2 regions of the Pseudomonas bijieensis genome follow, and region 1 is predicted to be linked to the other one. Evidence: riboswitches for the same ligand, from Rfam matches in the RefSeq annotation. Region 1 holds a riboswitch; the other holds the start of a gene.
What was found. A riboswitch is a leader RNA that binds a small molecule or an ion and turns the genes downstream of it on or off. The one in region 1 is predicted to bind cobalamin.
Positions count from the first base shown of each region.

Region 1 (14,744 bases):
TTTGAGGGTCAGGGGCAGGCCGGCGACGGTCAGCACGACGCGCTGACAACGTTCGGCCAAGGCTTGATGCAGCCAACCGGCTTCATCGACGTAACGGCGAGTCAACTCGCCCAGCGGCACGACACCCATGCCGGTCTCGTTGCTGACAAAAATGATTTCACCGGGCAGCGCGGCCAGGCAGTCCAGCAGCGCTTCGCGCTCGGTATTGAGTTGCTCGGGATCGTCGAGCATCAGCAGGTTGGTCAGCCACAGGGTCAGGCAATCCACCAGCAGGCATTGCCCTGAAGCGGCGTTTTCCCGCAGCACTCGGGCCAGGGCCAAGGGCTCCTCCAGCAGCGCCCATTCGGCCGGACGGCGGGCGCGGTGTTGGGCGACCCGTGCGTTCATCTCGCCGTCCAGGGGTTGGCTGGTGGCGATGTAGGTCACGGGGAATCGGGTGTCCGTGGCGAGCTTTTCCGCCAGGCGACTCTTGCCGGAGCGGGCGCCGCCGAGGATGAGTTGCAGCATGTTTTTTACCTTTCAAATAGGCGGTGTCGCTGCCGGCCCCATCGCGAGCAGGCTCGCTCCCACAGTTGATCTAGGGTGTACATGAATTCTGTGGTCATCCGAGATCCAATGTGGGAGCGAGCCTGCTCGCGATGACGGCGGTACAGCCACCTCAAATCCCACAAAGTTCACGCAGCAGCCCAGTATCCAAATGCCGCTCCACCAGATCCGCCAACCGCTCGATGTCCCGCTCGCGCAAGCCGTGGTAGTCCACCGTTTGCACATCCTGCAACCCGGCCCAACGCAACAACGCGCTGCTGGCCTGGGGCGACTCGAACAGCCCGTGCAGGTAGGTGCCGAAAATCTGCCCGTCGAGGCTCTGGGCGCCGTCGCAACGACCGTCCTCTAGGTGCACCGCCGCATGTTCCAAGGCCGGGCCGCTGGTTACGCCGGCATGAATCTCATAGCCACTGACTTCGGCCTCTTCCAACGCCAACCGCCCGCGCACATTGCGCAATTGCTTCTCGTGTTCCAGGGTCGTTTCGAAAGCCAGCAAACCCAACCCGGCACTGGAACCCGCCGCCCCTTCCAGCCCCAGCGGGTCGTGGACGTGCTGGCCGAGCATCTGCAAGCCGCCGCAGATGCCCAGCAACTTGCCGCCGTAGCGTAGGTGACGCTGGATCGCCGTGTCCCAACCGTTGGCGCGCAGATAGGCCAGGTCGCTGCGCACGCTTTTTGAACCGGGCAGGATGATCAGGTCGGCCGGCGGGATGGTTTGGCCGGGGCCGATGAATTGCAGGTCGACCTGGGGGTGCAGGCGCAGCGGATCGAAATCGGTGTGGTTGCTGATGCGCGGCAACACCGGCACCACCACCTTGAGCACTTGCTCGGCCTTGTCGGCCTGGCGTTGGTCGAGGCCGTCCTCGGCTTCCAGGTGCAGGTCCATCACGTACGGCAACACGCCGATCACCGGTTTGCCGGTGCGCGCCTCCAACCAGTCCAGGCCCGGTTGCAGCAAGGCGATGTCGCCGCGAAAACGGTTGATGATGAAGCCCTTGACCCGCGCCTGCTCGCTGGGGGAAAGCAACTCCAGCGTACCGACCAGATGGGCGAACACGCCGCCACGGTTGATATCGGCGATCAGCAGCACCGGGCAGTCCACCGCCTCGGCAAAACCCATGTTGGCGATATCACCGGCGCGCAGATTGATCTCCGCCGGGGAGCCGGCGCCCTCCACCATCACCACCGGATAGGCCGCGCTCAAGCGCGCGTGGGAGGCGAGCACGGCTTGCATCGCGATGGCTTTGTAATCGTGATAGGCCACGGCATTCATGGTGGTGACGGCGCGGCCATGGATGATCACCTGGGCGCCGGTGTCGCTGTTGGGCTTGAGCAGCACCGGGTTCATGTCGGTATGCGGTTCGAGCCCGGCGGCCTGGGCCTGCACGGCTTGGGCGCGGCCAATTTCGCCGCCGTCGGCGGTCACGGCGCTGTTGAGGGCCATGTTCTGCGGCTTGAACGGCACCACGCTCACACCCTGGCGCCTGACCCAGCGGCACAGCGCCGTAACCAAGGTACTTTTGCCAGCATCGGAGGTGGTGCCCTGCACCATCACTGTGGTCATTGAACGTCCTTGGCGTAGGCCTCGAAGGCCTGTTCGAGGCGCAGGAATTCGCCGTCGTCAGCCGGCAGTCCGAAGCGCAGGCTGCCGGTACTGGTGAACAACCGCAGGAGAATGCCGCGATGGGCCATGAAATCGTGAAGCCCCTCGGCGTGCTCGGTGACCAGCCACTGGAACAATCCGCAGCCGCCCTGAGGCTTGAAACCGTGATGCTCGAGCACCAGCGCCAGGCGTTGGCTGGTGGCTTCGCAGCGTTGGCGTTGACGGGCGTGGGCGTCGCTGTCCAGCAAGCACGCCTGGCCCAAGACCCGGGTCGGCCCGCTGACGGCCCATGGCCCGACCTGTTCGGCGAGCAACTTGAGCAAGCGGCGCTCGGCCAAGACAAAACCCAGGCGCACCCCGGCCAGGCCAAAGAACTTGCCAAACGAACGCAGCACGATCAACCCGACCAGATGGGTGTGCGCCGCCAGGCTCAGCGCCGGTGTGATGTCCATGAAGGCTTCATCCACCACCAGCCAGCCACCGCGCTGGGCCAGGCGGGCATGCCAGTCCAGCAAGCGCTCGGGCGCAAGGCTCAGGCCCGTGGGATTGTTCGGATTGACCACCACCAGCACATCGAGGCTGTCGATGAAGAAATCCACCTCCGACGCCAACACTTCGCGCACGATGTAGCCACTGCGGCGCCAGGCTTCGGCATGTTCGGCATAACACGGCGAAAGCACGCCGACCTTGCCGGCCCGACGCAAACGCGGCAACAACTGAATAGCCATCTGCGAACCGGCCACCGGCAGCACATCCAACGCACCGTAGTAATCGCAGGCGGCCTGCTCCAAACCATCATCGGTTTCCGGCAGGCGTGCCCAGGCCCGCTGGGGAATAACCGGGACGTCGAATGGCCAGGGCGCCAGGCCGCTGGACAGGTCGAGCCAATCCGCCTCGGCAATGCCGTATTGCCGGGCCGCGTTGCGCAGGCGTCCACCGTGTTCAAGCATAAAACTCAGCTCCCAGGCAGAGAATCAGCAACCACAACCATACCCCGCGCTGGACCAATTGCCAGCCGCGATCGATGGAGTCGGCACTCGCCGACAAGCCTTCGCCCAAGGGCGGACGTTGGTGCAGTTCGCCGTGATAAACCGCCGCCCCGCCCAGCTCGACGCCCAGCGCGCCGGCACCCGCGGCCATCACCGGCCCGGCGTTGGGGCTGTCCCAGGTTGGGCCTTGGGTGCGCCAGCACTTGAGCGCCAGGCGGGTCTTGCCGAGCAGCGCGTAGGTCAACGCCACCAGGCGCGCCGGGATGTAGTTGAGCACGTCGTCGATCTTCGCCGCCGCCCAGCCAAAGCGTTCGAAGCGTTCATTGCGATAGCCCCACATGGCGTCGAGGGTATTGCTCAAGCGGTACAGCACCACGCCGGGCGCGCCAGCCACGGCGAACCAGAACAGCGCGGCGAACACCGCGTCGCTGCCGTTTTCCAGCACCGATTCGGTGGCGGCGCGGGCCACGGCGGTCTCGTCCAGTTCTGCCGTCTCGCGGCTGACCAGATAGCCGACTCGCAGGCGCGCCTCGTCCAGATCACCACTGCGCAGCGCCCGCGCCACCGGCTCGACATGTTCGCCAAGGCTGCGCAGGCCGAGGGCACAGTACAACGCCAGGATCTCCACCAGCCAACCCACCACAGGCGCCCAGGACAGAGCCGTGGCCAGCAGGGTCAGCGGCACCACGGCGATGATCCACGCCGTCACCCCGTGGCTGCGCCAGCCGCGCCCGCCGGAATTGAAGCGTTGTTCGATGCGATCGGCAAAGCCACCGAACGCCACCAACGGATGCCAGCGCCGGGGCTCGCCCAACAGCGCATCCAGCGCCACCGCAGCGGCACTGAGCAACGCCACACTCATGGGCTCACACCCCAATGGTTTTCATACAGCAGTTCACTGAGCGGACGCGGCTGCGCCCAACCTTCCAGGGCGAGCATTGGCGCCGGATAAAATCCCTCGACCGGGCCCAGACAGAGTACCGCCAGCGGCTTGGCCCCGACGGGCAGGCCCAGCAGGTCGGCCAGGGCCTGGGGTTCGAACAGCGATACCCAGCCCATCCCCAACCCTTCAGCGCGAGAGGCCAGCCACAGATTCTGGATTGCGCAGGACAGCGAGGCCAGGTCCATTTCCGGCAAGGTCCGGCGACCGAAGATGTGCCGCTCGCGATCATCCATCAACGCCGCCACCAGCACTTCGGCGCAATCGTCGATGCCTTCGACCTTGAGCTTCATGAACTCATCGCTGCGCTCGCCCAGGGCCTCGGCGGTGCGGACGCGTTCCTGCTCCACCAGTTGGCGGATCTGCCCACGCAAGGCGCGGTCGCTGATGCGAATGAATCGCCATGGTTGCATCAGGCCGACGCTGGGGGCCTGGTGCGCGGCTTCCAGCAGACGGCGCAGCAGGGCCGGTTCGACCGTGCCGCCGGTGAAGTGACGCATGTCACGACGTTCGGCGATGGCGCGGTAGACCGCTTCGCGTTCGGTCTGGGAGAAAGCGGTATCTGTCATGGCCTCTTCGCGAGCAAGCTCGCTCCCACACTGGCTAGCGCAGCACTTGAGATCACACAATCCCCTGTGGGAGCGAGCCTGCTCGCGATAGCGGTCTCAGGATCAGGCGCAAACAACCCGGCAATCGCCCGCGGATTCGACGGAAAATAAAAATGCACATAGGAAGCCGTCATCCGCCCCTGCCGGAATACCGCCTCCGCTCCTCTCCCGCCATTGGGGCTATGCCCACGGGCAATCGGTTCAACCTCGGTGCTGGTCAGGGAGTGATGATAGGTGTGCCCACGCAGGTTGCCTTCCGGCAAATCCACCGATTGCAGCGCCAGGGCCGCCAGGCGCTTCTGCATCTGCGCATCGCCGGCCAGCAAACCCAGCAGTTCGGCGCGCACGCCGTCGACATCGGTCAATGAATCGAGCAGGTACAACATGCCGCCGCATTCGGCGAGCAACGGTTTGTCGGCGGCATGATGGGCACGGATCGCCGCCAGCATCGCCGTGTTCCGGGCCAGCGCGACGTGGTGCAGTTCCGGATAACCGCCGGGCAGATACAGGCTGTCCGCCTCGGGTAGCTCGCTGTCATGGATCGGCGAAAAGAAGCTCAATTGCGCGCCCATGGCCCGCAGCAGATCAAGGCTTGCGCCATAGGTGAAGGCGAACGCTTCGTCACGGGCCACGGCGATGCGTACCCCAGCGAGCCACGGCTCAACAGCGATCACCTCGGGCGCGGCGAATGCCACCGCTGGCGGCAGCTCTACTTCGCAACTGCCGGCCAAGGCCTCGGCCGCCGCGTCGAGGCGCAGGTCGAGGTCATTCAATTCACGGGCCTGGACCAGGCCGAGATGACGGCTGGGCAATTCGATGCCGGTTTCCCGGGACAACGCGCCGTACCAGCGCAGGCCTTCGGTCAGGCTGCCTTCGAGCAATTGTGCGTGGCGCAGGGTGCCGACGCGGTTGGCCAATACTCCGGCGAATGGCAAGTCCGGCTGATAACGCGCCAGGCCAAGGGCCAGGGCGCCGAAAGTCTGGGCCATGGCCGTGCCGTCGATCACCGCCAGCACCGGCACGCCAAAATGCCGCGCCAGGTCAGCGCTGGACGGGGTACCGTCGAACAGCCCCATCACCCCTTCGATCAGGATCAGGTCTGCTTCAGCGGCGGCCTCCCACAACAGCCGACGGCTCTCCTGCTCGCCGACCATCCACATGTCCAATTGATAGACCGGCGCGCCGCTGGCCCGCTCCAGGATCATCGGGTCGAGGAAGTCCGGGCCGCACTTGAAGACGCGCACCTTGCGTCCCTGGTTGCGATGCAACCGGGCCAGCGCCGCGGTGACGGTGGTCTTGCCTTGTCCCGAGGCCGGAGCGGCGATCAGCACTGCCGGGCAGTGGCGAGCATCACTCACAGTTCGACGCCTTTCTGCGCCTTGATGCCCGCCTGGAACGCATGCTTGATCATGCCCATTTCAGTCACGGTGTCGGCCAGCTCGATCATCTCCGGCTTGGCGCCGCGACCGGTCACCACCACATGCTGCATCGGCGGACGGGCCTGCAGATCGCTCAACACCTGATCGAGGTCGAGGTAACCGTGCTTGAGGGCGATATTGAGCTCATCAAGCACCACCAGGCCAATGGACGGATCGCTGAGCAATTGCCGCGATACGGCCCAGGCAGTTTCAGCGGCGGCGATGTCGCGCTGGCGGTCCTGGGTTTCCCAGGTAAACCCTTCGCCCATCACATGAAAACGTACCTGCTCCGGGAACCGGCGGAAAAACAGCTCTTCACCGGTGCTGTTGCGCCCCTTGATGAACTGCACCACCCCACATTGCATGCCGTGCCCCATGGACCGGGCCAGCATGCCGAACGCCGAGCTGCTCTTGCCTTTGCCGTTACCGGTCAGCACCAGCAGCAAGCCACATTCGTTCGGCGAATTGGCGATGCGCTCGTCGATCACGGCTTTCTTGCGCAGCATGCGCGCCAGGTGGCGTTCGTCGCGATCAGGGGTGTCGGTCATGGGAGCTCTCCGTTGGGATTGGATAACGGCGGGCGGGCACAAAAAAAGACGGCAACAAGCCTGGCATCGCCCACCGTGATGCCGTTGGATGAATCAGGCCGGTCTCCGGGCTCATGAGCGGCGCAATGCCTGGCTGCGCGCCTTCCCATGTCGACGACACAGTGGCATAGGCACAGCGTTGACTCATTTACCGTTGCGGGGGCAGCGCCGGGTTCGTGTGCACTCACCGGCTTCCCTGTTTCACTCTATCGACCGGGGTCATAGAGCACCTGAAACAAGCGGCGAAGGTTAGAGGGTTGGGGGTGGAGCGTCAATTAAAGCCGCCATGGGCCATGCACCAAACATTGGCCCCGATCAATAAAATGACGCCAATCTTGTGCCACGCTACGGCAAGTGATATCAAATAGGCATCATGACCCGATATCACAAGAACAAGAGGGCAAAAACATGCAAGGCATGCTCATCAGCAATCCAAAGCTGGAATTCCTGCGCCCGGTGCTGGAACGCTGGTTTGATTGTATCGACCGCTACAACGCCGTGCGCGGCGATAACGACACCCCGTACTGGTTCGATGAACGGGCCAACCTTGGCCTGTTGTCGGCTGCCGCCTGGATGGCCGAGATGGTCACGCTGCAGAGCGCGCCGACCCGCAAGCAGAATGAAGAAGGCGAACGCAACGTCAGCGCCGATCTGTTCATCGCCGGCGCCGATGAGCGCGCCTTTATCCAAGCCACCCAACGCTGGCCCAAGGTCACCAACCTGAACCTGACCCAACCGCTGTCGGAAGCCACCAGCGACGCCAAACGCATCAGCTACGCCAGCGACCTGAAGCTGGGCTGCCTGTTCGTCTCACCACAAAAGGCCCAGCAAAGCGCCACGCCCGAAGAATTGCAGGACATGGTCGACGACCTGCAGAAGGAGAACACCTGCGCCGTGGCCTGGTACTTCCCTTACGCCTATCGCAAGTTGCGCAACGAAGCCGGGCATTATCACCCAGGCATCGCGGTACTGTTCAAACAGGCCCACGGTTGATTCCTTCAGGAACGATCTGTGGGAGCGAGCAAGCTCGCTCCCACATTGGATTTTCAGCAGATACAACATCCATAGACACCACAGCAATGCCTGACTGACTGCCATATCCACAGTTGAACCATCGCGCGTCTACGCTCCTCTATGAATAACTACATGCATTCATAGGGAAGCCAGCATGCTCAAGCCACCCCATCTCCTGATCGTCGCCCTCGCCGCCGGGCTTGTCGCTTGCGGCGAGTCTTCCACCTTGCAAGTGTCCGATGGCACCGGGCCTGCGCCGAAGCTGCCCGAACCGAACAAGACTCTCGTCCCGACCGTCAACATCGCCGAAGCCATCGGCTGGCCCGAAGGCGCCAAGCCAACCCCAGCCCAGGGCCTGCAAGTGGGCGCGTTCGCTGAAGGGCTGGACCATCCGCGCTGGCTGTATGTGTTGCCCAACGGTGATGTGCTGGTGGCCGAAACCAACGCTCCGCCCAAGCCGGACGACGCCAAGGGCATCCGTGGCTGGGTGATGAAAAAGGTCATGGGCCGCGCCGGCGCCGGAGTGCCAAGCCCCAATCGCATCACACTGTTGCGCGACGCCAATCACGACGGCATCGCCGAAACCCGCACGGTGTTCCTGGAAAACCTCAACTCGCCGTTCGGCATGACCCTGGTGGGCAATGACCTGTACGTGGCCGATACCGACCGACTGATCCGCTTCCCCTACAAGGACGGCGACACGCAAATCAAGGCGCAACCGACCAAGGTTGTCGATCTGCCCGGGGGCACGCTCAACCACCACTGGACCAAGAACGTGATTGCCAGCCGCGATGGCAGCAAGTTGTACGTCACCACGGGCTCGAACAGCAACGTCGCGGAAAATGGCATGGAGGCCGAAGAGGGTCGCGCGGCCATTTGGGAAGTGGACCGTGCCAGCGGCAATCACCGGATCTTCGCCTCGGGCCTGCGCAACCCCAACGGCCTGGCCTGGGAGCCCCGCAGCGGCGCGCTGTGGACGGCGGTGAACGAGCGGGATGAGATCGGCAGCGACCTGGTGCCGGACTACATCACGTCGGTCAAGGACGGCGCATTCTATGGCTGGCCCTACAGCTACTACGGGCAGCACGTCGATACCCGGGTCGAACCGCAGAACCCGACGCTGGTGGCCAAGGCCATCGCCCCGGACTACGCCGTCGGCCCCCACACCGCTTCATTGGGCCTGAGCTTCGCCGAGGGCAGCACCTTGCCCGCACCGTTTACCGAAGGGGCTTTCGTCGGCCAGCATGGCTCCTGGAACCGTAAGCCCCACAGTGGTTACAAAGTGATTTTCGTACCGTTCAACGGCGGCAAGCCAGTAGGGCAACCGGTGGATGTGTTGACCGGTTTCCTGAATGCCGACGAAAAAGCCCAGGGCCGGCCAGTGGGCGTGGTGATCGATAAGCAGGGCGGGTTGTTGGTGGCGGATGATGTGGGGAACAAGATTTGGCGGGTGTCAGGCAAATAAGGCCGACACACCCTTGTGAGCGCCGCCCGAACTGTGGGAGCAAGGCTTGCCCGCGATGGAAGCGATGCGGTCTGTCAGAGATCGAGGCGCCTGTTTCGCGAGCAAGCTTTGCTCCCACAGATCAGGGCAACAACAACTCAGGGATTACGCGCCAGATGCTCCGGCTGCAACACCCGCTTGGCGCTCAGGTAGGCCTTCTGCCAATAAGCCTTGGACAGGCTATCGAGCTTGACCGTACCGCCAGTGGCCGGCGCATGAACAAAACGCCCCTCGCCCACATAGATCCCGGCGTGGCTGACCTGGGAGCCGCCGTTGGTGGCAAAGAAAATCAGGTCGCCAGTCTGCAAGGCTTCCTTGCCGACATCGGGAGCACGCATGCCGATCATTTCGCGGGTTGAGCGCGGCAAGGAAATGCCAGCGGCGTCGCGGTAGACATAACCAATCAGGCCACTGCAATCAAAACCCGAATCCGGTGTGTTACCCCCCCAACGGTACGGCGTCCCCACCAGGCCCAGCGCTCGGAAGAGCACATCTTCGGCGGCCGGGGAAAAGGATTGCGAGGGGGCAAAGACCACCGGTGCCGGCGGCGGTGTACGGCTGGCACACGCACTGAGCAGCGCGGCGAGGAACATGAGAGCGAGGCGGGCCGACGTCGACATATGCAGAACAATCCTGATCTGGATGCGGCTTTTCTGCCGTGGGCATGAAAACGAATCCGCCTGCGTAGTACGCAGGCGGATTGCCATCAATCAATGATCAAGGATTCTAGCGACTATGTGGCAAACTTCAAGTAAGACTTTAAGTTTGCCTTACAAACTGTGTGCTTACTTGCGAGCAGTCATCACAGTCGGTGCCATGGCGAGGGCGCGCTTGGCTTCGATGAAGGTCTTGCTCCAGTAGCTGTCGCCCAGGCTGTCGATCCGCACGCCACCGCTGCGGCGGCTGCTGGAATGGATGAACTGGTTGTCACCCAGGTAGATACCGGCGTGACTGACGCGACCACGACGACCGTTGGTGCTGAAGAACAGCAGGTCACCGGGCTCCAACTGGTTGCGTGCTACCAGTGGGGCGTTCACGTTGATCATTTCACGGGTGGAGCGCGGCAGGTTCATGCCGGCTTCTTCGCGGAACAGGTAACCGATGAAACCGCTGCAATCGAAGCCGGCTTCAGAGGTCCCGCCAAAACGGTAGCGAGTACCGATCAACGACATGCCGCGTTCCAGGATGCTGTCGGCCAGTACTGGAAGCTGGTAAGGCTTGCTGCCGGCGAAGGCTGCGAGCTCTTTGTCGGAGGCCATTTCTTCCTGGAACGCAACGGAGGAAGACTGGGCGGTAACGGAGTTCTTGACCTGTGGTTGTTGCTCTTGCTGGGACACTGGAGAGTGGGCAGCGCAACCGAACAACAGGGTAACGAGTGCGAGAGGCACGAGGGGTGCGAAGCGATTTAGCATGGGCACGACCGTGGCTGAAGTAGTAAAGATGGCGAGACTATGCCTTCTATCAACCTCATTTGCAAATTCAATCGATGCAAATGTGACTTCTCGGTTTTACGTTTACATCTAAGCGCTTAAGCCCATTTTGAATCTCACGAGGCCTGCAACCCAGCAGGGCCGCGGGTTTCGCCGTGTCCAAAGCAGGCTAAGAGCCACTAGTTGGAAAGGTTCTACCAACCCAAGGTTTCTTTCAAAAAAGGAATAGTCAGCTTGCGCTGGGCCTGGAGTGAGGCCTGGTCGAGGCGTTCGAGCAGCTCGAACAATGCACTCATGCTGCGGGTGCCACGGGTGAGGATGAAATGCCCGACTTCGTCGGTCAGGTGCAGGCCACGTCGGGAAGCGCGCAACTGCAAGGCACGGAGCTTGTCTTCGTCGGACAGCGGGCGCATCTGGAAAATCAGCGCCAGGGTGAGACGGGACTTGAGGTCCGCCAGCTTCACTGGCAGCTCCCGCGGTGACGTCGATGCGGCGATCAGCAAGCGTCGACCACTGTCGCGCAACCGATTGAACAGATGAAACAGCGCCTCTTCCCAATCAGCCTTGCCGGCCACGGCCTGGAGATCGTCCAGGCAAACCAGTTCGTACTGTTCCAGGTTGTCGAGGATTTCCACGCCGCGATCGAGCAACTCGGCCAACGGCAGGTACACCGCAGGTTCGCCCAATTGCTCGAAGCGCAGGCAAGCCGCCTGCAACAAGTGCGTGCGCCCTACCCCATCCTTGCCCCACAGGTAAATCAGGCTCTCGGTCCAGCCGGCGTCGGCTTCGCAAAGCCGCTCGACATAGCCGAGTGCAGCGGCATTGGCGCCTGGGTAGTAGTTGATAAAGGTGGCGTCATCACGCAGACGCACACCTAGGGGCAGCTGAATCGGTTTCATGCTGACTGAACAGTTCCCAAGGAACCGTTAGTGGCCTCTGTGTAAAGTGCGCAAAGTTTATACCCGTGACGCGGACCGCACAATGCGCCGGACCACGAGCAAAATCAAAGGTTTGCAGCGGCAAGGGCGCGGAGCGTCAGTTTCCCTGACACCCCACCCATCATTTGCCCTACAGGTCAGGGTCTTCGGCGCCGCTGTAGATGTCCGAATCTTTGTACAGATCGTGCATATGACGCACCAGCACCATGATCACCGCCGCCACCGGCAACGCCAGCAGGATCCCGGTAAAGCCGAACAACTCGCCCCCTGCCAGGATTGCGAAGATCACAGCCACGGGATGCAGACCAATGCGGTCGCCCACCAACAGCGGCGTCAGCACCATGCCCTCCAGGGCCTGCCCGACCATGAACACTGCCACGATACCCACCATCGGGTACAAGTCGCCGCCGAACTGGAACAACCCGGCGATCAATGCCGCGCCAATCCCGATCACAAAGCCCATGTACGGCACGATGGCCGCCAGCCCGGCGATCAAGCCGATCAACAGTCCCAGTTCCAACCCGACCAACATCAACCCAGCCGCATAGATGAAACCCAGGGCCACCATCACCAGCAGTTGTCCGCGCACGAACGCCCCCAGCACTTCGTGGCATTCGCCGGTCAGGGTCATGATGCGTTCTTCGCGATGACGTGGCAGCAGGCTGCGGATCTTGGCCATCATCAGATCCCAATCCCGCAGCAGGTAGAAAGCCACCACGGGAATCAGCACCAGGTTCGCCAGCCAGCCGATCAACGCCAGGCTCGAAGCCGTGGCCTGGCTCAACACCACTCCGACTATGTCGGTGGTCTGGCCCATGTGCTCGCTGATGGCGGCCTTGACCTTGTCGAACTTCCAGAAACCGTCCGACAACCCCAGTTTCGACTGCACCCACGGCACCGCGCTGTGCTGCAACCAATCGAGCATCTGCGGCGCCAATTCGTACAGGCGCAGCAGTTGCTTGGCGAGCATTGGTATCAGCACCAGCAACAGCGCGACCACGATCAAAGTGAACAACGCAAAGACCGTCACCACACCCCAGGTCCGCGACAGGCCGAGTTTTTCCAGGCGATCCACCACCGGGTCAAACAGATAGGCCAACAACAGCGCAACCAGGAACGGCGTGAGGATCGGATGCAGCAGATAGATAAACGCGAACAGCAGGGCGACCCCACCCAACCAGAACCAACGCCGCGTATCGCCCATGAACCACTCCTAGCTATATAAAGAAAGAAAACCTACCAACGGAACCGCAAATTGGCTGCTGGCGCAGGCGCTGGCGCTGCAACCGGGACCGAACCATCGGCGGCTGGCGGCGCCACAGGCACTGGCGCGACGGCCTCGCCGGGTGGAATTTCCTGCAGTTTGGCCAGGGCCAACTGCGCCTTCAGCTGTTCGGCACTGCCGTTGACCCGATAGACGATCCGGTCCCCTTCAACCCGCTGCAACTGCCCACCGAACGGCTCGAGCAAACGCCCTAGCGCCGCGTAACGCTCCAGGTTCATGCCCTGCACTTCCAGCAATTGCTCGGTGGCCACGCCCGGCTTGGCGACGAAACGCGGCGCCAGACGCTGACTCACCGCGAGCATGACCGCATCGGCCAGGGCCGCAGGATCGGCACCCTGGGCTGTGCCCTGCTCGCGCTGGTCCCCCAGCCACAGGCGCCAGGTGCCATGCCACTGACCACCTTCTTCCTTGGCGTGGACCGCCAGCAAGGCGTCCGTCGCGTAGCGTTCCGAGGCATCGCGCAACGGCGCCGGATCGCTGCCTTCCAGGTTTGGCGCGGTGGCGACGATCTGCTCGCTCAGGTCAGCCAACGGCAAGTGCAGCGCCAGGCCCCGATGCTGGGCGGCACGTCGCAGCGGCGTGGCGCTGGCCTGGCCATCGCCCACCAGGCTGGAACCCTCGGCCGAGTCATTCAGCCACCAACCCAGGATCGATGGCCGGTTCGCGCTCCACAGCGACAACCCTGCCGAGCGCAAGGCCCGATCAGTGCTCGCTGGGTCGAAGTCGACCTTGAGGCTTTCCGGCGGGCCAGCATCGTAGCCATATTGAAGAATGATTTGCTGCGGATCCTGGCGAATCGCTGCCAGGCCTGGGTTCTGGGCCGCCTTGGCATCGCCGGTCAGGCGCAGCACCAGCGTATCCAAGGCGCGCAGGGTCGCCTGGTTGCGCTCCTCCGGCGTCTGGCTGGTGACTGGTTCGAACACCTGATAGAGGCCGTTGAGGGTTTCGGCATGGCTCGCCAGGCTGATCAGCGACAGGCAGCCCACGGACAAGAACTTGAACAAACGCATGGAAGATTCCCGGACATAACGGCTGGAACAGGCCGTGTGAAGAAGATTGAGCATGGCTGTGACCACAGCACCCGGCAAAACATTCACACGCCCGGTGGAAGTTTCGCACTGTCATCACCATAACCGGTTACCGCTACACCTTATACAGACGCGCTACACAGTACCAATATAAGAAATATCGGTTTTTTTCCGTGGATATGTCCCTGCCCGTCGGCGCGAGGATGGCCGCTGCCCCTCAAGCCTGATAAAATCGCGCGCCTTCGCAGACCGGCAATGGCTGGGCATCCGGAATAATTCGTACAGCGGTTATTCAATGGCCCCGGCGGTCGGTCGTTACCCAGAAATCCCCCCTAAAGGCCTGGATCATGAGCAAGCAACCCTCCCTGAGCTACAAGGACGCCGGTGTAGACATCGACGCCGGTGAAGCATTGGTCGAACGCATCAAGAGCGTCGCCAAGCGCACTGCGCGTCCGGAAGTCATGGGCGGCCTGGGCGGTTTCGGCGCCCTCTGCGAGATCCCGGCCGGCTACAAGCAACCGGTGCTGGTCTCGGGCACCGACGGCGTCGGCACCAAGCTGCGCCTGGCGCTGAACCTGAACAAGCACGACAGCATCGGCATCGACCTGGTGGCCATGTGCGTGAACGACCTGGTGGTCTGCGGCGCCGAGCCGCTGTTCTTCCTCGATTACTACGCCACCGGCAAACTGAATGTCGACACCGCCGCCCAAGTGGTGACCGGCATCGGCGCTGGCTGCGAACTGTCCGGCTGCTCCCTGGTCGGCGGCGAAACCGCTGAAATGCCTGGCATGTACGAAGGCGAAGACTACGACCTGGCTGGCTTCTGCGTCGGCGTCGTGGAGAAGGCCGAGATC
Region 1 covers NZ_CP048810.1:5,840,935-5,855,678, reverse strand. The annotation lists gene cobU (bifunctional adenosylcobinamide kinase/adenosylcobinamide-phosphate guanylyltransferase) at 1-507, opposite strand, end outside; gene GN234_RS25900 (cobyric acid synthase) at 659-2,110, opposite strand; gene cobD (threonine-phosphate decarboxylase CobD) at 2,107-3,099, opposite strand; gene cbiB (adenosylcobinamide-phosphate synthase CbiB) at 3,092-4,000, opposite strand; gene bluB (5,6-dimethylbenzimidazole synthase) at 3,997-4,647, opposite strand; gene GN234_RS25880 (cobyrinate a,c-diamide synthase) at 4,644-6,044, opposite strand; gene cobO (cob(I)yrinic acid a,c-diamide adenosyltransferase) at 6,041-6,652, opposite strand; cobalamin riboswitch at 6,732-6,940, opposite strand; gene GN234_RS25870 (hypothetical protein) at 7,100-7,684, shown strand; gene GN234_RS25865 (PQQ-dependent sugar dehydrogenase) at 7,860-9,170, shown strand; gene GN234_RS25860 (C40 family peptidase) at 9,308-9,829, opposite strand; gene GN234_RS25855 (C40 family peptidase) at 9,995-10,621, opposite strand; gene hda (DnaA regulatory inactivator Hda) at 10,834-11,538, opposite strand; gene GN234_RS25845 (AI-2E family transporter) at 11,708-12,781, opposite strand; gene GN234_RS25840 (DUF2066 domain-containing protein) at 12,814-13,872, opposite strand; gene purM (phosphoribosylformylglycinamidine cyclo-ligase) at 14,238-14,744, shown strand, end outside.

Region 2 (14,744 bases), 2.6 Mb from region 1:
TCGTTGGCCTTTGACTGTGATGAGGTCCGGGTCGCCGGGGCCGGCGCCGATGAAGTAAACGGTCATGACCGGCTCCTGTAGAAGGTGGGTGAGCGTTGCCCAGATGAAAATCGCTCATGATCCTGGGGGCGGATTATCGGGATTTACTCCACAACCGCCAATGCCAACGTGCTCTTGGGGCCTTTTTGGCGAGCGATCAGCAGCGTTGCGGACGTGGCGCCCAATTGGTCGGCCAGGGCCAGGGCGGCGCTTTCAGCGATGCCGTAGCAACCGGTCCGCTCGAAGGCGATCTCCGAGCGGTGACTGAGTCGCCCCTGGTAACCGGCCAACTGCTCGGCGCTGAAGCACGTCAGTGGCAGTGCCAGTTGCCCGGCCAGTTCCAGTAGGCCCGGTTCGTCACGCTTGAGGTCGATACTCGCCAGGGCCTGCACTTGATCAAGTGCGATGCCGTGGGCCAGCAACGCCTCATCGAGCAAGGCCCGCAGCGTACTGGCCGGGCAGCCGCGCTGGCAGCCCAGGCCGATCACCAGGATCGGCGCGGTGGTCATGCGTCGTGGTGGGCTTGGCTATCGCGGCGAAACAGCCAGGCGCTGATCAGGCCCAGGGCCAGCCAGAACGCGACGTTGGTCAACTGCGAGGCAATCTTGAACTGGCTCTCAAGCGCTTCGGGCGCCAGCATCGAGTGGACTTCGGGCTGCGGCGCACCAATGACGTGGGGCACCAGCAACGTCGCCACCCCCAGCACCTTGAGCAGCCAATGCCGACCGAAGGCGACCAAGGCAATGCCCACCGCCGTGGACGCCGCGGTGCCGATCCACCACATCTGCCGCTTGGCCAAATCGGCCGCCGCCGTACCAGGCAGTTCCGGCGGCAGGCCGAGGGTCGGCGCGAGGACAAAGGTGGCATAACCGGCCAGGCCCCAGAGCAGGCCCTGGGAGGTGCGAGTCGGGGCGCGCAAGGTGTACAGGCCCGCCAGCATCAGGGCAAAACCCACCGCGACCACCAGGTTGCCGCCGGTGGTGGACAGCACGCGCTGCCAGCCATCTTCCGGTTCCCAGGCCTCGGCATCATGGGTGTGAGCCACGCCGTCGGCGTGTTCATGGACCTCGGTCGCCGGGGCCTTCTCGAAGGTTTCCGCCTGGAGAATCAGCGGCGATACCCAGAAACTTTGCAGCAGGGTCAGCAGCAGGGCGGCCAGCAAGCCGCTGAAACCGGCGGTCTGCGCGATACGCTTGATCATGTCGTCGGTTCTCAATGGCACGGGAAGGCGGCGCTGTGGCGGGTGTCGTGGGCCGCGTTGTGCACCGCTTCGATGTGGGAGAAACCGGCGAAATAGACCAGGCCGGCACCCAGGATCGAGGCGAAGATCGCAGCGCTCAGGCGTTGGCTCAGGGTGGTGGTGCTGCTGGCGGTGCGGGCGGTGCTGCTGATAGTCGACATGGCGCTTCCCTCTGTTCTTGTTCAGTGGGTGATACGAGCGCAATGAAACCCCGGGCGAAAGCCCGCCAAGGTTCGAACAGCGCCCGCCCACCGCGGGTTTGTTGATGCATGAGTCATGGGCCGGTCTCCGGGCTTGCGAGGGGCCGGGCTTGTGCCTGGCCTGCAAGCGTCACCTTCCCATGTCGAAAGACACAGTGGTTCAGACGCTTCGCTCGCTTACCGTTGCGGGGGCAGCACCGGACTGACGTGGCTTTGAAGTAAAGCACACGATTCACCGGTTTCCCGTTTCACCCTGTGAAGGGCACCCAAAACTAGGCGCACAGGAGAGCATGGGCGGGGGCGGGGCGTCAATTGGCAGGGGTTTCCAGATTGACATCGAGTTGAACCCATCGCGAGCAGGCTCGCTCCCACAATGAATCGCGTCGGACACAACAGTTATGTTCAACAAAGATCAACTGTGGGAGCGAGCCTGCTCGCGATGACGGCAGCCCATGCACCGCAGAACGCTCTGGAGATTGACCCGCCCCCCACACCCTGCGTAGCCTTGCGCCTTCGAGGTTCTTCGGCCTGTGCCGAAGCTAAGAAGGGAACGCGGTCCAAGCCGCGGCTGCCCCCGCAACTGTGAACGGTGCTGTTTCTGCAAGGCCACTGTGCATGCCCATTACAACAGGCGCACGGGAAGGCGCAGCAATCGCCAGTCAATGACTGGCCCGCCGTCAGCCAGGAGACCTGCCTCGACACAGATTCTCACTACAACCGGGCGGGGTGATCCGGTGGCGAAATCTTCCGCGCGTGCCTTGCCTGCGGTTGTCGTCCCGTTTGCCCGCCACTTTGCCAAGGGGCATCGGATGAAAACACTGGCCAAACTTCCCGTCACCATCGTCACCGGTTTCCTCGGCTCGGGCAAAACCACCTTGCTGCGGCACATGCTCGACAACGCCCAGGGCCGCCGCATCGCTGTGATCGTCAACGAGTTCGGCGAGCTGGGCATCGACGGCGAGATCCTCAAGCAGTGCTCCATCGGTTGCACCGAAGAAGAAGCCAACGGCCGCGTTTACGAACTGGCCAACGGCTGCCTGTGCTGCACCGTGCAGGAAGAGTTCTTCCCGGTGATGCGCGAACTTGTGGCCCGGCGCGGCGATCTCGACCACATCCTCATCGAAACCTCCGGCCTGGCCCTGCCCAAGCCGTTGGTCCAGGCCTTTCAATGGCCGGAAATCCGCAGCGCTTGCACCGTCGATGCGGTAATCACGGTGGTCGACAGCCCGGCCGTGGCCGCTGGTACCTTCGCTGCCTTCCCTGACCAGGTCGATGCCCAGCGCAAACTCGATCCGAACCTGGACCACGAATCACCGTTGCACGAGCTGTTCGCCGATCAACTGGCCAGCGCCGACCTGGTGATCCTCAACAAAGCCGACCTGATCAGTCCGGAAGACCTGGCCAAAGTCCGCCTGGAAGTGGCCGAAGAGCTGCCGCCGGCGGTCAAGGTCATCGAAGCCAGCAGCGGTCGCCTGCCGCTGGACGTGCTGATCGGCCTGGGCGCCGGTTCCGAAGAGCACATCGACGGCCGCCACAGCCATCACGACCATCACCACGATGGTGACGATGACGACCATGATCATGACGCCTTCGATTCCATTTCCATCGAGTTGCCCCAGGCCGACGAAAGCCTGTTGCTGGACGCGCTGACGCAACTGGTGGTCCAGCACGGCGTGCTGCGGGTCAAGGGTTTCGCGGCGATCCCGAACAAGCCGATGCGCTTGCTGATCCAAGGCGTTGGTACGCGGTTCGACAAGCATTTCGACCGCCAGTGGGGCGCCGACGAAGCGCGGGTCACCCGGCTGGTGCTGATCGGCCAGGCGCTCGATGCCGCGCTGCTTGAAGCGCAGTTGCGCGCCGCCCTCAGCGCCTAAGCCATGCACCTGCTCAGGACCCAGCCCGGCGGCTTTGTATCGGACGACAACATTGCCGACCTGGGGCAAACCCCCGCTGAACTGGTGATCCTGTGCAGCGGCGACTCCAGCCTGGCGCTGCTGGCCGAGGCGGCCAGGCAATTGCCGGACGATTACCCGGAGTTTCGTCTCGCCAACCCGATGCAGGTGCAGAACCACGCCTCGGTGGACCTGTACTTCGAGGATGTACTGCGCCACGCCAAGGTCATCCTGTTGTCGCTGCACGGCGGTATCGGCTATTGGCGCTACGGCATCGAGCGCCTGATGGAGCTGGCCGGGCGTGGGGTGAAGCTGATCCTGGTACCGGGGGACGATCGCCCGGACCCGGAACTCAGCGACCTGAGCAACGTGCCCATCGAGGATCGCGACCGGCTCTGGCAGTTCTTGCGCCAGGGCGGGTTGGGCAATGCCCTGGACCTGTTTCACAACCTGGGCAGCCTATGGTTCGGCCGCGATTATCCGTGGGGGGAACCGCAAACCCTGCCGCGCACGGCGATCTATCACCCCGCAAACACCAACGCCAGCCTCGGCGATTGGCAAGCCGACTGGCAGGCCGATCTACCGGTGGCGGCGGTGCTGTTCTATCGCTCCCACCTGCAAGCGGCTAACACCGCGTTCATCGACGTGTTCTGCCAGCGCCTGCAAGGGGCGGGGCTCAATCCGTTGCCGATTGCCGTGGCCAGCCTCAAGGAACCCGGTTGCCTCGCGCTGGTGGAAGATTGGCTGGATGAGGTCGAAGCCGGCGTGATTCTCAACACCACCGGTTTCGCCCAATCCAGCCCTGAAGCGCCGCACCTGCGGCCGTTTCGCCGCAACATCCCGGTGATCCAGGCGATCTGTGCCCAGGACAACGAACCCGGCTGGCGCGCCAGCGAACAGGGCCTGGGCCCGCGGGACCTGGCGATGCACATTGCCTTGCCGGAGTTGGACGGACGGATCATCAGCCGCCCCATCAGTTTCAAGGACCTGGCCTGGCGCAGCGAGCGCAGCCAGAGCGATGTGGTCTGTTACCGGGCCGTGCCCGAACGCATGGATTTTGTCGCCGAACTGGCCCGGCGCTGGACCACCCTGGCGCGCCTGCCCAACGCCGAAAAGCGCGTGGCGCTGATCCTTGCCAACTACCCGACCCGGGACGGGCGAATCGGCAACGGTGTCGGCCTGGATACCCCGGCGGCGGCGCTGAATATCCTGCGCGCCATGCAGGCCGAGGGTTATCCATTGCCGGGCGAACTGCCAACCAGCGGTACCGCGCTGATCCAGCAATTGCTCGGTGGCGTCAGCAACGACCTGGACAGCCTCGACTTGCGCCCGTGTCACCAGAGCCTGGCCCTCGACGCTTACCAGGCCCTGTTCGAGGCATTGCCCGAGGCCAACCGCCAGGCGGTGCTGGAGCGTTGGGGCTCGCCCGAGCAGGATCCGATGTTCCGCGACGGGCGCCTGATGGTCGCCGGTCTGCGCCTGGGCCTGACCTTCGTCGGCATCCAGCCGGCCCGGGGTTATCAGGTCGATCCAAGCGCGGTGTACCACGATCCTGACCTGGTGCCACCCCACGGTTACCTGGCGTTTTATTTCTGGTTGCGCCACACCTACGGCGTCCACGGGGTTATCCACGTCGGCAAGCACGGCAATCTCGAATGGCTGCCGGGCAAGGGCGTCGGGCTGTCGGAGAGTTGCTGGCCCGATGCATTGTTGGGACCGCTGCCGAATATCTATCCATTCATCGTCAACGACCCGGGTGAGGGCGCTCAGGCCAAGCGTCGTACTCAAGCGGTGATCATCGACCACTTGATGCCGCCGCTGACCCGCGCCGAAACCTACGGTCCATTGCGTAACCTTGAGCTGTTGGCCGACGAATACTACGAAGCGCAATTGCTCGATCCGCGCCGCGCCCGGGAACTGCAACGGGACATCCTGAACCTGGTGCGTGAGACGCACATCGACCGCGAGCTGCAACTCGATGCCGCGCTCGACAGCGATGCCGACGCAGCGATCTGGCTGCCGCGCCTGGACACCTATCTGTGTGATTTGAAGGAATCGCAGATCCGCGATGGCCTGCATATTTTTGGTGAGTCGCCCAGCGGTCGCCTGCGTATCGACACGCTGCTGGCGTTGCTGCGCATACCCCGTGGCGATGGCAAGGGCGCGCAGTCGAGCCTGCTGCGAGCGCTGGCCAAGGCGTTCGGGCTGGGTTTCGATCCGCTGGATTGTGCCTTGGCCGAGCCCTGGACTGGCGACTGTCCCGAGGCGTTGCGCCGGGTCAGCGCCGAGCCTTGGCGCACCGCTGGCGATACCCGAGAGCGCCTGGAGTTGTTCGCTGCGCAGTTGATCGAGCAGGCCCTGGATGGCGCGGTCGAACAATTGAATGTCTCGGGTTGGGAGGCGGTCAGCAGCATCATTGAAAACCTGCGATCCGTCGTGGCCCCACGCCTGGACGCCTGCGGCCCGGCGGAAATGCGCGGCTTGCTCGACGCCCTGGACGGGCGCTTCGTCCCGGCCGGCCCCAGCGGCGCGCCGAGTCGTGGCCGCCTGGATGTGTTGCCCACCGGGCGCAACTTCTTCTCCGTGGACGTGCGTAACCTGCCCACCACCACGGCGTGGCGTATCGGTTTCCAATCGGCGAACCTGATCCTTGAGCGGCACTTGCAGGATCATGGTGACCACTTGCGTCAGCTCGGCCTCTCGGTGTGGGGCACCGCCACCATGCGCACCGGCGGCGACGACATCGCCCAGGCCATGGCGCTGATGGGCGTGCGTCCGGTGTGGGCCACCGGCAGTCAGCGGGTCGATGATTTCGAGATTCTGCCGTTGAGCCTGTTGGACCGACCGCGGGTCGATGTGACGCTGCGGGTGTCAGGTTTTTTTCGTGACGCCTTCGCCAACCTGATCCGCCTGTTCGATGCGGCGGTGCAGGCTGTCGCCGCCCTCGATGAGCCGGACGACATGAACCCCTTGGCGGCCAAGGTGCGTGGCGAGCGCGAAGCCCTGCTGGCCTCGGGGCTCGAACCAGAGGTTGCGGCTCGCCAGGCCGGTTGGCGGATCTTCGGCGCCAAGCCTGGTGCCTATGGCGCGGGCGTGCAGGGCGCGATCGACGGGCGCTTGTGGCAGAGCCGCGAAGACCTGGCCGAGGTGTACCTGAACTGGGGCGGCTACGCCTACGGCACCAGCGATGAAGGCACTGTCGCCCGGGAGCAGTTCTCCCGGCGCTTGAGCCAGGTGCAGGCGGTGTTGCAGAACCAGGACAACCGCGAGCACGACCTGCTCGATTCCAACGATTACTACCAGTTCCAGGGAGGCATGCTGGCCGCGGTGGAGACCCTCAGTGGCGACGTGGCGGCCAGCTACCATGGCGATCACAGCCAGCCGGATTTGCCAAAGATCCGCACCCTGAAGGAAGAACTCAACCGCGTCATCCGCTCCCGCGCGGCGAATCCGAAGTGGATCGACGGCGTGAAGCGTCACGGCTATAAAGGTGCGTTCGAACTGGCGGCGACGGTGGACAACCTGTTCGCGTTCGACGCCACCACGCAATTGATCGACGATCACCAGTACGCCTTGCTGGCCGATGCCTACCTGCTCGACCCGGACACCCGGGATTTCGTCCGCCAGCACAACCCCGATGCCCTGCGGGACATGACCGAGCGCATGCTCGAAGCGCAGCAGCGGGGGATGTGGCAGGAGCCGGGCGAGTATCGCCAGGCGCTGGAGAGTTTGTTGTTGGACATAGAAGAAGAGAACTGACATGAGGATGACAGGCGCGCATTTGTGGCGAGGGAGCTTGCTCCCGCTCGGCTGCGCAGCAGTCGTCATTCTGAAACAGCACTGGGACCTCAGATTCTGGGGGCCGCTTCGCGCCCCAGCGGGAGCAAGCTCCCTCGCCACAGGGAACCTCGCACATTTCATGAGACATTCAATATGACCGACACCCCCCATTTCCCGCTCTCCGCTGTGGTCGGCGCCGATGACTTGAAGCTCGCCCTGTGCCTGGCCGCCATCGATCCGAAAATCGGTGGCGTGCTGATCGAAGGCCCGCGAGGCATGGCCAAGTCCACGTTGGCCCGAGGCCTGGCGGATCTGCTGGCCAGTGGTCAGTTCGTCACCTTGCCCCTCGGTGCCACTGAAGAGCGGCTGGTGGGGACCCTCGATCTGGACGCAGCTTTAGGAGAAGGGCGCGCGCAGTTCTCTCCCGGCGTGCTGGCCAAGGCCGACGGCGGCGTGTTGTACGTCGATGAAGTGAACCTGCTGCCCGATCACTTGGTGGATCTGCTGCTCGATGTGGCCGCCAGCGGCACCAACCTGATCGAACGCGACGGAATTTCCCACCGACACCCGGCGCGTTTTGTGTTGATCGGCACCATGAACCCGGAAGAGGGCGAACTGCGTCCGCAATTGCTCGACCGTTTCGGCCTGAACGTGGCTCTCGACGGTCACACCGCACCCGCCGAGCGCGGGCAGATCATTCGGCGCCGCTTGGATTTCGACAGTGATCCGGCGGGGTTCTGCGCGGAATGGGAGATGGCCCAGCAGCAGCTGCGCGAACGTTGCCAGCAGGCGCGCAACCGCTTGGCCGCGATTGCCCTGGATGACGCGGCGCTGGCGCAGATTACCGAGCGCTGCTTTGCCGCCGGGGTCGATGGCTTGCGCGCCGATCTGGTCTGGCTAAGGGCTGCCCGGGCCCATGCCGCTTGGCGTGGAGCGGATGTCATCGCCGCTGAAGACATCGATGCTGTCGCCGAGTTTGCCTTGCGTCACCGTCGACGCGGGCATTCGGCACCGACACCGTCCCAGGCGCCGCAAACACCTGTCAATGCAACGGCTCAGCCCAGCGAAGGCCAGGGCCAGTGGGGTGATTTGCCGGCCCAGGCATTGCCGACGGGTGCCCGGCGTGAAGTGCCGAGCTGGCCAAAAAAGCCCTAGGCATTCGCCCCCGTTCACCGGCGGGGGCGAATGCCAGACCCCGTGCCGGACGGCTCGACCAGGGGCGCCAGGGCCGGAGCAAAGCGACGACCAGTGGTGTGGTGAACTGGCCGGGCACGTTACTCAATGGCCGTCCACGCCTGCATGAAGACCTGCGTTTTCACGGTCGCCACCGCTCGGCCCATGAGCTGTGGCTGGTCATCGTCGATGCCTCGGCCTCGACCCGTCGGCATCGAGCCCTCAGCGATGGCAAAGGCTTGCTGGCGCAACTGTTCGACGACGCCTACCGACAACGCGCCCGCTTGGCCCTGCTGACGGCCAGCGGCACTGCGCCGAACTGGCGGGTGCAAGGGCTCAAGGCCTCCGCCGGCCTGCGCAACTGGCTCGATGGCCTGGGCGCCGGTGGCGGTACGCCGTTGCTGGCGGCGCTGAACGAGGCCGGGCGGTGGTTGACGGCGCGACGCAAGCGTTTCCCTGCGGAGCAGCAGCGGGTGTTGGTGATGACGGATGGGCGAGTGAAAGAAGGGCTGGCACTGCCATGCCTGGATTGCCCGTGCCTGTTGATCGACATCGAGCGCGGCCCGATTCGCCTGGGTCGGGCCCGGCAACTGGCGGGGCAGTTGGGGGCGGAGTATCGGCATATCGATGAAGGGCTATCTAGCTGAGATTTACGGTGTTGGATCGAGCCTCATCGCGAGCAGGCTCGCTCCCACATGGATTGTGTTTTGAACACATGACGACTTACCACCAATGGCCCCTTGTGGGAGCGAGCCTGCTCGCGATGAGCGTCACCTCGATCCCGGATCTGCCCCCTTAACCCGCATCACTGCACTATGCTCAGGCGGCCCCCTCACAGGAGTGAACCATGCGCGTACTCGTCACCAACGCCCAGGACGATTTTCGGGTCAAGGCCTATGCCGGCACCAACGGTGTGCTGCTCGCCATGGACCTGGCCGAACCCCGGCGCAAGGGCTTGCTGGGTTTTGCCATCGAGAAGCAGCAGGGCGACAAACCCTGGCTGTTCCTGTTCAACAGCCTGACCTTTCCTGACAAGGCCCACACCTTCCCCCAGTTCCACGCCACTCCCAGCGACAAGGCACCGTTGCAGAAATTTCGCTGGGCCGACTACGCCGTCAACCCCGGCGTGACGATCCACTACCGCGTGCACCTGGCCTACGGCAGCCCCGATGCACCGCAGTTGGGCGAGTCCCTGGAAGTCACGGTCACCAGTGACGACGGGCAGCCGGCCAATCAGCGGGTGATCTTCAATCGTGCCGTGGCCGCCAGCCAGGCGTTCCAGCGCAAGTTTCCTGAAGTGGACGCGCTGATCGGCGCCAACAAGCACCTGTCCATCGATGACTGGCCCGACGCGCCGCGTCGCTGGTTGGAAAATGGCTTACTGGGGCGCCTGACCGGTTTTATCGATCGGGCGCTGGATGCCAACTGGGCGCTGGATGTCGCCATCTATGAATACGAACTGCCGGTGATCGTCGACGCGGTGACCGCCGCTCACGCTCGCGGCGCCCAGGTGCGAGTGCTGTACCACGCCGAGCCGGGGGACGACACCACGGCGCGCAACGAAGCCAGCCTCGAGAAAATGCCAGCAGCCAACAAGCGCGGACGAGTCACCCATAACATTTTCCACAACAAGTTCATCGTGCTGAGCAAGGTGGAGGGCAGCGGTTCACGACAACCCGAAGCCGTGCTGTGCGGCAGCACCAACTTCACCGCCAACGGTGTCTACCGCCAGGCCAACGTGGTTCATGTGCTGGACGACCCTCGGGTGAGCAGCAGCTACCTTAAGGTATTCGAGCAAATCTGGGCCGCGCCCCAGGACGTCGATGCCACTCGCCAGTGGCTGACCCAAAACAATGCCATGGCCCCGCAAGAGGCGTTGTTCGCCGGGTTCTCGCCGCGCACCGGGGAGGGCGATCTGGATCGCTTCGTCGACATCATCAAAGGGGCGCGAAAGGACCTGTTGTTCGTCACTGCCTTTGTGTTGCCCGACCGCATTCTCGACGCCTTGCTCGGCGCACCCAATGACGACGTGTTGCGCTACGGGCTGCAAAACACCAAGAGCCGCATCACCGGCTTTCACGCCGACCGCACCGCCGAATTCGCCGCCACCGCGCTGCTCAACACCGGCCTGGAAGGTTGGCTCAAGGAAACCATGAAAGGCCAGAAGGGCAACCTGCTGGTGCACACCAAAGCCATCGTCACCGACTTCACTAGCGACACGCCGACCATCCTCAGCGGCAGCCATAACCTGAGCGCCGCGGCCAGCAGCGGCAACGACGAGAATTACCTGATCATTCAGGGCAATACCGACCTGGCCGACCGCTACGGGCTGGAGCTACTGCGTTTCTATGAGCATTACCGTTTTCGCTACTTCGCGAAAAAACTCGCCCTCAAGCAGGTCAAGCCGCTGGCGGTGGATGACAGCTGGAGCGATGACTATTACCGCGAGGGGGATCTGCGGATGCTGTCCAGGGTGAGGTTTTGCGGGCGTTAGGCGCGGTGGATGATGCGGTGCTAGCATAGAGCCATCTATCAGCCTGGAAGCTGCCATGAATCTCTGTCACGGACCGTCTGCTTTACTTCGCACCAGTGTTGCGGTTCTGTTGTTGGCCCTGTGTTCTTCGGCCATCGCCGGCAATCAACCGTGCTCGGGGCGCAAGGGCGGGATTGCCGGGTGTGACGGCGATACCTTTCTGTGCAACGACGGCTCCATCAGTGCTTCGAAGAGGTCCTGTTCCGCTGTGCTGGGGCTTCGGAACGAGGCCCGTCCGCAGTCGTTGCTCAAGTCCGCCGACGGTTGCCAATGCGGCAGCGGCAATTACTGCGTCGGCCCCCGCGGGGTGGGGTCTATTGCCTCACGCCTGGTGGCAGCAAGAGCTACAAGCGCAAATAGCCCAGGAACACCACTGAACCATTGTGGGAGCGAGCCTGCTCGCGATGGCGTCTGGTCAGTCAGCGGCATTATTGACTGATACACCGCTATCGCGAGCAGGCTCGCTCCCACAGGGTATGTATTTACAATTCCACAACGGCGCCGTTTCGGTGCGCCAGCCCCGGTTTGGGGCCTTGCTACCCGCACGCGGTGGCCAATGGTAGCAATCAAGCCTCGGCCTTCGGGCGTCGTTATTCCCTGCGTTTTCCCATCCCTCTGATTTCATTCGCTTTCCATTTCTTCCCCCCATGGGTATCAAACCTGTGGCACACTTTCTGCTGTCTATTCCGTTGTTACATACCATGTTCCGGTATAGCGGAATAAACTCACTCTGGAGTGCTTGCCATGCAACGCCGACCTTCCTTGTTCAAAGCGTGTGTTTTTCTCTTCGCGGCCACGACGGCCGCCGTGGGTGTCGCCCAGGCGGCCGACAGCAAGCTGGACAGCGTGCTGCAGCGCGGGAAATTGATCGTGGGCACGGGCAGTACCAATGCGCCGTGGCACTTCCAGGGAGCGGATGGCAAGTTGCAGGGCTTTGATATCGACATCGCACGGATGGTCGCCAAGGGCTTGTTCAATGACCCGGAAAAAGTCGAGTTCGTGGTGCAGTCTTCCGATGCGCGCATTCCCAACCTGCTGACCGACAAGGTCGACATGAGTTGCCAGTTCATCACCGTCACCGCCAGCCGTGCCCAGCAAGTGGCGTTTACCTTGCCGTACTACCGCGAAGGCGTGGGCCTGCTGCTGCCGGCCAACAGCAAGTACAAGGAAATCGAAGACCTCAAGGCCGCCGGCGACGGCGTCACCGTGGCGGTGCTGCAGAACGTCTACGCCGAAGAACTGGTGCATCAGGCGCTGCCCAAGGCCAAGGTCGACCAGTACGACAGCGTCGACCTGATGTATCAGGCGGTGAACTCCGGCCGTGCCGATGCCGCTGCCACCGACCAATCCTCGGTCAAGTACCTGATGGTGCAGAACCCTGGTCGCTATCGCAGCCCGGCCTACGCCTGGAGCCCGCAAACCTATGCTTGCGCGGTCAAGCGCGGCGACCAGGACTGGCTGAACTTCGTCAACACCACCTTGCATGAAGCCATGACCGGCGTGGAGTTCCCGACATACGCGGCGTCGTTCAAACAGTGGTTCGGCGTCGAGCTGCCATCGCCAGCGATCGGTTTCCCTGTCGAATTCAAATGACCCTGTGAGCCCGGGGCGCCACTTTCGGGCGCCCCGTTGAAGGTACTGTCGACCATGAATTATCAGTTGAACTTTGCCGCCGTCTGGCGCGATTTCGACACCTTGCTGGCGGGGCTCGGCCTGGGGCTGTCCCTGGCGCTGGTGTCGATCGCCATCGGTTGCGTGATCGGCCTGGCGATGGCGTTCGCGCTGCTGAGCAAGCATCGGCTGTTGCGGGTGCTGGCGTCGGTGTATGTCACGGTGATCCGCAATACGCCGATCCTGGTGCTGATCCTGTTGATCTACTTCGCCTTGCCGAGCCTGGGCATTCGCCTGGACAAGCTGCCGTCGTTCGTCATCACCCTGTCGCTGTACGCCGGTGCGTACCTGACCGAAGTGTTCCGTGGCGGGCTGCTGAGCATTCACAAGGGCCAGCGGGAAGCGGGGCTGGCCATCGGCCTGGGCGAGTGGCAGGTGAAGGCCTACGTCACCGTGCCGGTGATGCTGCGCAACGTGTTGCCAGCCTTGTCGAACAACTTCATCTCGCTGTTCAAGGACACCTCCCTGGCGGCGGCGATTGCCGTGCCGGAGCTGACCTATTACGCCCGCAAGATCAACGTGGAAAGTTACCGGGTGATCGAAACCTGGCTGGTGACCACAGCGCTGTATGTCGCGGCCTGTTACCTCATTGCCATGGTGCTGCGGTATTTCGAGCAGCGCCTGGCGATCCGCCGTTAGGAGTGTTCCATGTACGAATCCCCCAGTTGGTTGCATGAGTTGTGGGTCGCCCGGGACACCCTGTGGGCCGGTTTCCTGACCAGTGTGCAGTGCTCGGTGCTGGCGATTTTGTTGGGCACCTTGATCGGCCTGGTCGCCGGGCTGGTGCTGACTTACGGGCGAACCTGGATGCGTGCGCCATTTCGCTTCTACGTCGACCTGATCCGCGGCACGCCGGTGTTCGTGCTGGTGCTGGCCTGTTTCTACATGGCCCCGGCGCTGGGTTGGCAGATCGGCGCGTTCCAGGCCGGTGTCCTGGGTCTGACGCTGTTTTGTGGCTCCCACGTCGCCGAGATCGTGCGCGGCGCCTTGCAGGCATTGCCCCGTGGGCAGATGGAGGCGAGCCAGGCCATCGGCCTGACGTTCTATCAGTCGCTGGGCTATGTGCTGTTGCCCCAGGCGTTGCGGCAGATCTTGCCGACCTGGGTCAATTCCTCCACCGAGATCGTCAAGGCCTCGACCCTGCTATCGGTGATCGGCGTCGCCGAACTGCTGCTCAGCACCCAACAGATCATCGCCCGGACCTTCATGACCCTGGAGTTCTATCTGTTCGCCGGTTTTCTCTTTTTCATCATCAATTACGCCATCGAATTGCTCGGGCGGCACATTGAAAAGCGGGTGGCCTTGCCATGACTGACGTTTCGAATCTCTCCAATACGGAGCTCTCCAACACCCAGCCGCTGCTGGACATTCGCGGTCTGCGCAAACAATACGGCCCGTTGGAAGTGCTCAAGGGCGTGGACCTGAGCATGCAGCGCGGCAACGTGGTCACGCTGATCGGCTCCAGCGGCTCGGGCAAGACCACGCTGCTGCGCTGCGTCAACATGCTCGAAGAATTCCAGGGTGGGCAGATCATGCTCGACGGTGAGTCCATCGGCTATGACGACATCGACGGCAAGCGCGTGCGTCACCCCGAGAAAGTCATCGCCCGGCACCGCGCCATGACCGGCATGGCCTTCCAGCAATTCAACCTGTTCCCGCATTTGACCGCGTTGCAGAACGTTACCCTGGGCCTGCTCAAAGTGAAAAAGCTGCCCAAGGACGAAGCGGTGGCCCTGGCCGAGAAATGGCTGGAGCGGGTTGGCCTGTTGGAGCGACGCAATCATTTTCCCGGCCAGTTGTCCGGTGGCCAGCAACAGCGTGTGGCCATTGCCCGTGCGATCGCCATGAACCCCAGCCTGATGCTGTTCGACGAAGTCACTTCGGCCCTGGATCCGGAACTGGTCGGCGAGGTGCTCAACGTGATCAAGGGCCTGGCCGAAGACGGCATGACCATGCTGCTGGTGACCCACGAAATGCGCTTTGCCTTCGAGGTCTCCGACAAGATCGTGTTCATGAACCAGGGCCGGATCGAAGAGCAAGGGCCACCCAAAGAACTGTTCGAGCGGCCGCAATCGCCGCGTCTGGCGGAATTTCTCAAGAACACGCGTTTTTAACTTTCCATTCAATAAGGAGATAACCCATGAGCATTACCCGATACGGCACCGGCAGCACCGCAGGCGGCGGCCAGCCACGGCCATTCGCCCGCGCCGTCGAGG
Region 2 covers NZ_CP048810.1:1,737,391-1,752,134, reverse strand. The annotation lists gene cobM (precorrin-4 C(11)-methyltransferase) at 1-66, opposite strand, end outside; gene GN234_RS07370 (cobalamin biosynthesis protein) at 144-548, opposite strand; gene GN234_RS07365 (CbtA family protein) at 545-1,240, opposite strand; gene GN234_RS07360 (CbtB domain-containing protein) at 1,252-1,440, opposite strand; cobalamin riboswitch at 1,542-1,764, opposite strand; cobalamin riboswitch at 1,979-2,191, shown strand; gene cobW (cobalamin biosynthesis protein CobW) at 2,289-3,353, shown strand; gene cobN (cobaltochelatase subunit CobN) at 3,357-7,130, shown strand; gene GN234_RS07345 (ATP-binding protein) at 7,305-8,306, shown strand; gene GN234_RS07340 (vWA domain-containing protein) at 8,408-8,971, shown strand; gene GN234_RS07335 (phospholipase D-like domain-containing protein) at 9,172-10,818, shown strand; partial or broken gene GN234_RS30010 (YdcA family protein) at 10,874-11,217, shown strand; gene GN234_RS07330 (transporter substrate-binding domain-containing protein) at 11,602-12,450, shown strand; gene GN234_RS07325 (amino acid ABC transporter permease) at 12,505-13,167, shown strand; gene GN234_RS07320 (amino acid ABC transporter permease) at 13,177-13,839, shown strand; gene GN234_RS07315 (amino acid ABC transporter ATP-binding protein) at 13,836-14,642, shown strand; gene GN234_RS07310 (RidA family protein) at 14,669-14,744, shown strand, end outside.
Region 2: another riboswitch for cobalamin. It lies ahead of cobW (cobalamin biosynthesis protein CobW); the one in region 1 lies ahead of cobO (cob(I)yrinic acid a,c-diamide adenosyltransferase).